Regions from separate parts of the Periweissella cryptocerci genome, predicted to be linked through region 2. Evidence: predicted binding sites of a transcription regulator. Region 2 holds the regulator's gene; the other holds the start of a gene.
What was found. Region 2 encodes NrdR, which represses ribonucleotide reductase genes. Its sites were predicted from a motif close to ACACNATATATNGTGT; they were not measured.
Positions count from the first base shown of each region.

Region 1: the regulator NrdR is predicted to act here: its motif matches at 2,196-2,211, upstream of EQG49_RS04685 (redoxin NrdH).

Region 1 covers NZ_CP037940.1:1,018,548-1,024,217, reverse strand. Annotated here, with positions in the region: gene nrdE (class 1b ribonucleoside-diphosphate reductase subunit alpha) at 1-1,791, opposite strand, end outside; gene EQG49_RS04685 (redoxin NrdH) at 1,895-2,122, opposite strand; gene EQG49_RS04680 (class I SAM-dependent methyltransferase) at 2,334-2,951, shown strand; gene tadA (tRNA adenosine(34) deaminase TadA) at 3,323-3,853, shown strand; RNA gene ffs (signal recognition particle sRNA small type) at 3,897-3,994, shown strand; gene dnaX (DNA polymerase III subunit gamma/tau) at 4,416-5,670, shown strand, end outside.
Region 2 covers NZ_CP037940.1:730,724-736,393, forward strand. Annotated here, with positions in the region: gene dnaI (primosomal protein DnaI) at 1-502, opposite strand, end outside; gene EQG49_RS03420 (DnaD domain protein) at 524-1,933, opposite strand; gene nrdR (transcriptional regulator NrdR) at 1,945-2,415, opposite strand; gene EQG49_RS03430 (hypothetical protein) at 2,816-3,886, opposite strand; gene EQG49_RS03435 (nucleoside 2-deoxyribosyltransferase) at 4,049-4,525, shown strand; gene nrdJ (ribonucleoside-triphosphate reductase, adenosylcobalamin-dependent) at 4,753-5,670, shown strand, end outside.

The DNA.
Region 1 (5,670 bases), 290 kb from region 2:
GATAGGGTGCAATGATGAAGTTGCATCGTTGATGTATGAAATTGAACCAGTTGGCGCAATGGCCATACGGTTACGGTTGTACAAACCAAATTCCTTAACATCCGCTGCTAATTGAGCCCAGTCTTCGCGTGTAGGGATGTGTTGACCACCAAATAAATCAACAACCTTAGCAGACTTTGGACCCCAATCTTGTGATGTGTACTTGTCGAAGTATTCACCGGTGAAGTAAGTTGACTTATCAAAGTCCTTGAAAGTTTCCTTGCGTTCTTTGGCGATTTTATTTGAAGCGACTAAAGTGTAGAAGTTAACCATCATGAAGAAGACATTGGTGAAATCAAGTGAATCAGCGTCACCGTACATGATGTGGTTTTTAGCTAAGAAACCGTGAAGTCCCATCGCACCAAGACCAACCGCGTGAGCTTCGTTGTTACCTTTTTGGATTGAAGGCACAATATCAAGTTGTGATGAGTCAGAAACAAATGACAAAGCACGCATCATTGCTTCAACAGACTTACCAAAATCAGGTGTGTCCATCATGTTAGCAATGTTGATTGAACCTAAGTTACATGAAACATCAATTCCCATTTTGTCATAACCTTGGGTGTTGTTGATGTCTGATGGAGTTTGTACTTGCAAGATTTCAGAACACAAATTAGATGAAATAATCTTACCAGCAACTGGGTTTTCACGGTTAGCCATGTCGATGTTCACGATGTATGGGTAGCCAGATTCTTGTTGGAGTTTTGAAATTTCAGTTTCTAAGTTACGGGCACTGATTTTGTACTTACGGATGGCAGGGTTAGCGACCATGTTATCGTATTCAGCAGTGATATCAACGTAGTTAAATGGTGTGCCATAAAACTTTTCAACATCGTATGGAGAAAAGAGGAACATGTCTTCGTTAGTGCGTACCAATTCGTAGAACTTATCTGGTACAGTTAAACCAAGTGAAAGCGTCTTAACCCGAATTTTTTCATCGGCGTTTTCCTTCTTAGTTGCGAGGAATTGCATGATGTCTGGGTGGAAGACGTTCAAGTAAACCACACCAGCACCTTGACGTTGGCCAAGTTGGTTTGAGTATGAGAAAGAATCTTCCAACAATTTCATCACTGGTACGACACCAGAAGCGGCGTTTTCGATACCCTTGATTGGGGCACCAGCTTCACGCAAGTTAGAAAGGTTCATGCCGACACCACCACCGATACGTGACAATTGGAGCGCTGAGTTAATCATCCGACCGATTGAATTCATATCATCGGTTGATTGCACAACGAAACATGAAACCAATTCGCCCCGACGAGATTTACCAGCATTCAAGAATGAAGGGGTCGCTGGTTGGTAGCGTTGGTGGATCATTTCATCAGCTAATGACATTGCAAGTTCAGTGTCACCGTTGGCAAAATACAAGGCGTTCATTGCGACCCGATCCATGTAGCTTTCAATGTAATACTTGTTATCGTTAGACTTCAAAGCATATTGAGCATAGAATTTGTAAGCGGCCATGAAAGACTTGAATTGGAATTTTTGGCTTTCCAAGTAGTCATAAAGGTCTTCGATAAAACTGAAGTTGTATTTCAAAACGAAGGCTTTTTCGATGAAATCATTATCCATCAAGAAATCAAAACGGTCGCGCAAAGTTTTGAATTGCATTGTGTTAGGTTCAATATTTTCTTTAAAGAAAGCGGCGAGGGCTTCTTTATCCTTTTCCAATTGGATCGAATTGTTCTTTGGAATGTTTACTTCATTGTTCAAATCGAAGTAAGTCACATCCTTGATTGATTTTAAGCTCATGACTAGCGTCCCCTTATTTTTCCTAAAACTTGGCTTTTGAGAATAAAAAAACACAACATCTTGTGGTGCGCGGCTCAAGATGTTGTGTCATAAGTTTGCAAAATTAAGCTAACTTTTTTAAGACATCTGGTCGGAATCCGGCAATAGTTTCGATGCCAGTACCTTCAACAACCGGAACGGCTGCGAAGCCTTGACCCTTTAAATAGTCGATGTATTCAGGGTTTTCGTTGATGTTCTTTTCTTCAAAATCGATGCCGTGTTCTGATAAGAAGCGCTTAGTCATCTTACATTGGATACAGTTGTTTTTAGTAAATACAGTTAATTTTGACATTTATTTATACCTCATTCGTTATTAATTTATGTACTTAGTATAACAACATGTAGTGGCATGTTTCAACGCTCAAACACCACATATAGTTATGCTGGGAAATATTTAGGAACTGGAAAGGGTGTGATACCTTGTTTTTTTGCATACAAAAAACTATAAATTAATTTATTAACCGAGTATAGTTAAAATATCGAAAAAGTATCGGAGAAAACTAATGAATAATCACTACTATACTGAAAACCCAGATGTGGCGCATGCTGAACACACTTGGGAGTTCGCACTCTTAAATCACAATATTAAGTTCACCACCGATAACGGTGTTTTTTCAAAACAAACCGTCGATTACGGTTCACGGGTCATGATTGAAGCGTTCCGTGAAAATAACGCTCCGTCAGGTAAAATCCTCGACTTGGGTACCGGCTATGGTCCTGTGGGGATTTCATTAGCGTTGGCCTATCCTGATCGGACACTAGATATGGTAGATGTGAATAATTTGGCCTTGAGTTTAGCCGAACGGAATACCCAAGCAAATGGTGTTGCGGGTCGGACTAATGTTTTCCATTCCGACGTGTATGCGGATGTGACCGATAAATATGCCGCAATTTTGACGAACCCCCCAGTGCGCGCTGGTAAAGATGTCGTATCAATGATGATTAGCGATGCGGCCCAACATCTTGTGCCTGGTGGGACATTGACTGTGGTACTGCAAAAGAAACAAGGAGCACCATCGGCTAAAAAATTGATGGAAGAAACTTTTGGGAACGCTGAGATTATTCGCAAGGATAAAGGTTACTATATCTTGGAAAGTACTTATACTGATACTGAGAAGTAGATTTTGACTTGGGGTGGATGTGGGCCACTGCGTGCCTGGAAATTACTTGGCGCACCATGCTGGAAGCACATGTTCAAGCCGAAGTGCGGTCTTGAACAACTCGGACAAGCTGGGACTCTAAGGAATAAATTCCTAAGACTCCTCATCTTATCCTCAGCGGAAATATGTGCTACACACATATTCCCCCAGTCACGGTGTAAAGGCTGCGCCCGCCAAGCAATTTCCAGGCACTCCGTTAACTTGCGGTTCAAGCCATAAGTTAGAGTTACTCATACAAATACAAATGTTGAAGTTTTTACAATGATTGGACTTAGCAACAGGCTAGTGCAAAATTCACGTACAGAAGTTTGAACGTAAAGTAGGTAATAGATATGACGGAACTTTCTATTGAGACACAACAAAAATATATGCGCGAAGCCTTGAAACAAGCGCGCAAGGCGGGGATGATTGGCGAAGTGCCGATTGGAGCGGTGATTGTGCATGATGGCGAAATAATTGGCCGCGGCTATAATTTACGTGAGCACGCCCAAGATGCAACGATTCATGCGGAAATCATGGCAATCCAAGAAGCTAATCGCAATATTGGCTCATGGCGCTTAGAAGATTGCCAAATGTTTGTAACATTGGAACCATGTCCTATGTGTGCGGGTGCGATTATCAATTCCCGAATTCCGGAGCTGTTCTTTGGAGCACGTGATCCCAAAGCGGGCGTCGTTGGCAGTTTGTACAATTTATTAACCGACGAACGCTTTAACCACCAAGTGGAAGTGCATGAACGTGTGTTAGCCAAAGATGCCGGCGAGTTATTACAAGCATTTTTCCAAGATATTCGTAAACGACGCAAGGCAGCCAAGCAAGCACGGAAGGCTGCCGAAGCGGGAAAAAAAGAGATTGACGGTTAATTTCACAAATAGTGTTGTCACTACGGATGAAGTGCGCTATAATTACTAACTGCGGGGCAAGGTTATACTCCGAATTGGGTCAGGACCGGAAGGTAGCAGCCCTAAGGATGCTGTAATTTGTGCTTCGTATACATACATTTAGAAAGAATCGTGATCAGTGATGGTTGCGATTTTTTTGTATCATTTTTTTGGAATGGTTATTTTTATATGGCTTATGGTATTAGTAAGGTCATCTTAAACTAACGGAGTGTCTGGAAAGTGCTTGGCGGGCGGTAGCCTTTACACCGCGACTGGGGTGATATGTGTGTAACATATGTCGCGGCTGAGGATGAGATGAGGAGTCTTGGGAATTTATTCCCGTAGAGCCCCAGCTTATTCGAGTTGTTCAAGACCGCACTTTGGCTTGAACATGTGCTTCCAGCGTGGTGCGCAAAGTACTTTCTAGGCGCGCAGTGGAAAGAACAATCCTAATTTATAGAACGTCACAGACAAATAATATTCAATCGCACAAAAATTTGTTAAACTAGTAGTAATAGATTTTCAGGAAAGGGAGCAGCATTTAATGGCATATCAAGCACTTTACCGCGTCTGGCGGCCACAAACATTTAAAGATATGGTCGGGCAAGATGTGGTTACCAAGACTCTCAAAAACGCCATTTTAACGGGCCAAACTAGCCACGCGTACTTATTTACGGGGCCTCGTGGGACTGGGAAAACTTCAGCTGCAAAAATTTTTGCGAAAGCCTTGAACTGTCTGGATTTACAAGATGGCGAACCATGTAATAAATGTGCGAACTGTGTCGGCGTTAATGACGGTTCGTTAAATGATGTGATTGAAATTGATGCGGCCTCAAATAATGGGGTTGAAGAAATTCGTGACATTCGCGACAAGGCAAAATACGCACCAACGCAAGCACCTAACAAAGTTTACATTATTGATGAAGTCCATATGTTATCCACAGGTGCGTTTAATGCGCTGTTGAAAACTTTGGAAGAACCACCTGCCCAAGTGGTATTTATTTTGGCAACGACGGAACCCCATAAAATTCCGGCAACTATTATTTCGCGGACGCAACGCTTTGATTTTAAGCGGATTACGTTGAAGCAAAGTTTGGAACGAATGGAATACATTCTCGACCAAAAAGGCTACCAATATGATGAAACTGCATTGAAAGTTATCGGCCAAGCTGCAGAAGGTGGGATGCGGGATGCTTTGAGTATTCTCGATCAGACTTTGTCATTTGGGGATGAAGCCGTGACACTTGATAACGCGCTGCTTGTGACGGGTTCTGTGACCCAAAACTTGCTCAGTGAGTACGTGGAGAATTTTACGCAACACGAAACACAAACGGCCCTGGCAACTTTGCAATCGTTACTCGATGAAGGTAAAGACGCTAATCGTTTCATTGAAGATTTGATTGGCTATGTGCGCGACTTATTGTTAGCAAATGACGCTCCACAAATGGTTAATGCGGTTACGGATGACCGTTTCCAAGCATTGGCGAAGGCCGTGTCACCGCGGTATTTGTATGCGGTGATTGATGAATTAAACCAGATTCAACAGCAATTACGGTTTACGACGCACCCGGATGTTTATCTGGAAGTGTTAACCGTTAAGTTGAGTCAATTGGGTACACAGCCAGTGGCAACTGCTGGAACGGCTCCGGTTGCACAACAAGCGGCTCCTGTTCAAACCCAAGCACAACCAGTGGTCAATGCAGTGGCACCAGCAGTCAGTCAACCAGCAGTCAGTCAACCAGTGGTAAGCAATACACCGGTGGTAACCCCTGCAGCGACTCCAGCTCCAGCAGAGGCGC
Region 2 (5,670 bases):
CGTATGAACCATAGAGATACAAACCTTGTTGATATTTTTTAGGATTAGCCAAGTATGTTTCAACCCAATCAAGGACTTGATTCACAATTGCAACACGATCTGCACTAACATCTAACGTATCAAAAGTTGCTTCGCGCACCGCTTTTGGTACGGCAACTGCGTGAATGCGCGCATGTCGAGCAATGCGTTTCTGTTTTTGAATGGCTTGTTCACTTGGCCGATATGCAACATCAACGTAGTGCCCTTCCATAATTAATTCTGGATAATAACCAGGTGCCACAGTCGGTTGGCCTTTTTCAATTCGGCGTTTTTGATCAACGAACTCAAAAATTTTAGCTGCCGAACGTTCAAAAGTATCCTCAGCCAACTCATCACGATGCTCATTTAAAAAGCTCTGTACATCGGCATCCGCAAAAGCCGCTTGGATTGCTTCGTTGGCTTTAGCAAAATTATTTGCATGTTTATTAAAGTATGCTTGCATACTTGCCCCTAAATTTTGCATCGGGTTTCCTCATTTCGTTCGTTAATTTTCATTATTTTGTGCCCGTGAAGCACGTAAACGCTCCATGCGCGCCTCAGCTGCAGCCTTTTGGGCGGCAATTTCAGCCGGTGTTTTTTGTTGTTCTGCTGTTTTTTCATAAGTTGGCGTGGTTTCCACTTTCCGTGGTGTCCGCCGGTAATTACCATTATTAGCACGACTTTTACTCTTCGCTGCGCGTTCTTCATTGAACTTGGCAATATCGGCCAACGCAGCTTCCGCAGTCATAATTTTATGTTGTCCCAAACTATTGGCAATCGAGTTGTAATACGTCCGCGTTAAGTTATCGTTCTTCATTCCGACCAAGACATAATATGTCAAAATGTTAATCACTTCCATTGGTAACACATTATGCTCAACTAAATCAGTAATCGTTTTTTCTTCATTAGCGGTCACAAATCCATGGCGGGCTGTCTTGATACTATTTAAAAATTCAACTGGCGAGAGGTCTTTGGCTTCTTGCACAATTTTTTGCACCGTCGCTGGTAATGCCGTGGTTGTTGGCGTTTCAGTTTTTTCGCTTGGTGTAGCTGGTACTTGTTCAACTTCGGCTTTGGCGGTAGTTTGCCGTTGTGTTTTATACATATCTGACACCGCCTGCTTAAGCGCTAATTCATTGATTTCATGCGTATCGAAGTTCATCGTTTGCCGGATAATGTTGGCAAGTGCTAATTCGTTCACACCATACACCATGTTTTCAGAAATAATTAAATTACGATATGGTGCGAGCTGTGCGGCCGTCAAGCCAGTACTTTGCAGCGTATCTAGTAGCAATTCAAAATCAAAATGACTATCCGTTGTATCACTAAAAATTGCTTGATTCGTTTGTGCGCTAACTTGGCGGGAAACGTTTTCATCCATTAAATCAGCCGCTTGATTAAATGCTGCCGAACTCAAATGAAAAACATCGAGCATGCTTTGCGAAATATCCTCACCCTTAAAATCTAATAGTCGGCGTAAGCGAAACTTTGCTTGGAGCGTTTTATATGCTTGGCTACCAACTGCATCAATCAAGAGCACACTCATCAATTCGTCACTGAAAAACTGATCTGGTAGTAATGGGGCGTGCATTTCGTAAACGTAAAATTCACCCAACGCATCCGAATTATGCCATGTGTGAATTAAGTCGACTGCTTCTAACCGTCCTCGCGCTTCGACGATTGCTTGCGGACTCAAACTAACTAGGTTCATTAAATCACTGTGCCGGCGACGGTTAGCTAATCGTGGCTGTTCATCCAACAATGTCCAAAAAGTATTGAATAACGCCATTGCATTTGGGCCAATAATTGGCTGATATAAATACGTCAAAACTTGCCGATCAAAGTCACTTAAATAAGCGGCTTCCGACAAAATAAAGCCACTCATTGGATTCAATTGCCGTGCTTCTCCACTCATTTTTCACCTAATCAATCTTTCTTAGTTTTATCATTGCCAACAATTTCTTGAAGCTCATTTAAGAACACTTCAACACTGTCAAAGTGCTTGTATACACTTGAAAAACGAATATAGGCAATTTCATCAATATCCTTTAAATATTTCAACGCATACTCACCAATAATCTGGCTGGTAACTTCACTTTCACCGAGTTTACGTAAATCTTTTTCAACTTGAGCGACAACTTGCATCAGGCGATCACTCTTGATTGGACGTTTTTCAGCGGCGCGCACTAATCCGCGGAGGAGTTTTTCCCCCTTGAATTCTTCGCGTGAGCCGTCATTTTTGATAACAAATAAAGGCGTTGTTTCAGTTCGTTCAAACGTTGTAAAGCGGGTACCACACTTTGGGCATTCACGACGACGACGAATTGAACGTCCTTCATCGGCGGGCCGACTATCAACCACACGGGTATCGTTATACTGACAATTAGGACATTGCATTGGGCAATCACCTTTCTACTTTTCCAATTTGGTTTAGTTGTAAACACCAAATAATTAAATTTAATATTACATCTAGTATAACAGAAAATACTAGTACACACCTCGCTGGATTGTTCGATATTTCATGTAAAATTAACCATTAATTTCAGCTGACGTGGGAGTGAATAAACTTGACCACTACATGCCAGTAAATTACTTGGCGCACCACGCTAGAAAAAAATTTAGCCCCTAATATCAAGAATTCCAAACCGTCCCCAAAATTGCAGTTGTCCACGACAAAAAACTCGATTTCAACCTTTGTTAGAAGGCAAAATCGAGTTTGGGAGCAGAAGACTTACTATTCAGTCCTCTTTGAAGTCAGCTGCCCATGGGTAAAAATTAGGCACAGTATCAGCTTACTTTATTTGAGTTTGATTAGTTTTTGAACTTGGCGATAATCATCCAAGTGCGCTTGATTATCTGATTCTTGTAAGATATACGTCGGAATAAATTTAGCCAAGTCAAACTTCACCTGATTACTAAATTCACCAACTTTAAGCACTACTTTTTTCTTTTTCTTTTGGACATGTACCGGTGCATAAGCGAAATTGTTAACATCACGTTTTACCGCCAAAAATGGGTGTTTGTCTTTGTCATCCAAAGCAATCAACCACGTATCGTCTTTTTTGGTTACAACTAGTTTTTGTTTGCTATTAATTTCTGATTCTAACTTGGCAACGATGTGTTTGTTAGCCTTAGTGTTATCACGATAGCCAATCAGCGCCGCACTCAATGCTTGCGTGTCGGTCATCGTTTTAATTGTCTGTTTTACTTGCTTATTAATTTGTCGGGTTATTGCTTTTTTGTAGTAGCTTAATGAAGCAACCGCCTGTCCGTCACTTTCAGACATACCTTCCCGCTTAGCGTTATTCGCACCTTGTAAGTACATTTGCTTATCTAAGACATTAGCACGAATATCAAAATCTGGTAGTTTTGTTTGCTTGGCTCCAGGCGCATCTAAACGGGCACCAGTATGCTCGTTGATTTTGATTGCGTAACCTTGGTAAGGCTTCGCTTGTTGTAAGTCTTTCCCACCATAATTGTAGGCTGCCGCATAACCGGCTTTATGATAACGCAACTCTAATTCATCGTTGTGAATCTGCCACTTACCAACCACTACTTCGCTCGTGTCAAAGCCATTATCGGCATACTGCCGGAATGTTCCATTTGGCTTGATTGATAGTGAAACCGTCCATGTGTTCATGACGGTTTTGCCATCAACGCGGTAAGCCTGTTTAGCGTTGCCAACCCACGTTTTACCGATAAAAAATGGATGTGCTCGGTCATGCTTGGCTTGCGCGATGGACGCTGGTGTTTGGGGATTACGAATTTCATATGATGGTTCATTATGCTGATTCACATAAACAAAGCCCACCGTCCCCAGTGCGGCAATGCCAATAATTAAACTGATAATTTTCGTGACTGGTTTCATATTATTCACTCCTAAATATTCAACTAATAGTATAGCACGAATTGCGGGTGAAACTGGTTTGCGAAATGATTCTCTTATTTCACAAAAGTCAAAAAAGTGTACAATTAAAAGTTAGCTTATATTAAATAACTAACTACACATTTGAACGTATAGGAGAATATCATGTTAAAACAATCTGTTTATTTAGCGTCACCTTTTTTCTCAGACGAACAAATCGCTCGCGTCAAAAAAGTCAAAGCATTATTAGAAGCCAACCCAACAATTGATAGTGACAACATCTACCAACCAATGCAACACCAAAACGAGCAATTTGAATTTGGCTCAACGGAATGGAAGCGCGCAACTTTCCAAGCCGACTTGCGCCAAGTTGATAATTCTGATGTGGTTGTTTTGATCATGGATTACAAAGTCGAAGAAGGTAGCTACGAACCAGACTCAGGTACAATTATGGAACTTGGCTATGCCTTCGCCCATAATACTCCTATCATCATCGCCCAATTTGATGAAAATGATGCCCCACTTAACTTGATGGTTGCCGAAGCATATACCGCCTACTTCTGGAAAGAAGACGTTGCCGAGCTTGCAACCTATGATTTTAACACGTTGGAATATGTTCCGACAAAGCGTACTGTATTTTAGAAATTAGCAAAAATTCCGCTCACACCTTTTTACAGAGGTTGGCGGAATTTTTTTGTTTAAATAAAAAAAGTTTTTGCACTGAAAACGCTTGTGGCGACTACCATTTTGTTAGATTTACGACAGGAACTTACTTTTTGTCAATTTAAATCCAACACTACATGTTGTAATCTAATCACATCGCAACCACTACATATTGTGATTGCGGTGTAAATTAGGAGGGATACATCATGAAAATTCGTTTATCAGACACTTTTATTGAAAACTGCATCGCCACTTTAACGCCGCATTGGGGCTCGTTAGGCTGGGTTACGTACAAGCGGACTTATGCGCGGTGGCTGCCAGAACTGCAGCGGACTGAAGAATGGCACGAAACCGTCCGGCGCGTGGTTGAGGGCAATATCAATCTCGACCCACGATTAACAGCTACCACACCCGACGTAACGCTCCAATCAGAACTCCAAGCCGAAGCTGAACAAGTGTTTAAGGTTATTTATAGTTTAGCAGCCACGCCATCGGGACGGAATTTGTGGATTTCTGGGACGGATTATCAACAGCGGAACGGAGATGCCTTAAATAATTGCTGGTTCATCGGGATCCGGCCACAACCTTATGGAGCTAGCCATATCGTTCCTCCATACGTAGAACCAGCAGAAAAAATGGTTTCAATGCCCTTCGCCTTTTTATTCGATCAATTGATGAAAGGCGGCGGGGTTGGTTTTTCAGTCGTACCAGAGAATCTCAAGCAACTGCCAATCGTCAATAATGCTGTGACTAGCGACGTCATCATTGCGCCAACTGCCACGTCATTTACTGATTCACTTAACGTGGGTGCCAAATCGCGCGAAACGTTCCCCACAATTGATCCCGCAACCACCGAATTAATTCAAATTCCTGATACCCGCGAAGGTTGGGTTGAAGCGGTCGCGTACCTCATCGACGCTCATTTTTTACCAGCGACGCGTATTAAGCATCACCTAGTTTTTGATATCTCAGCTATTCGGCCAAAAGATTCCCGGATTAATGGGTTTGGTGGGACAGCTTCCGGACCAATGCCCCTCGTTGAATTATTGATTGCCATCAATGATTTGCTAAACCAGCACATTGGTGAACGACTTTCTGCGGTGGACTGCACTGATATCGCTAAT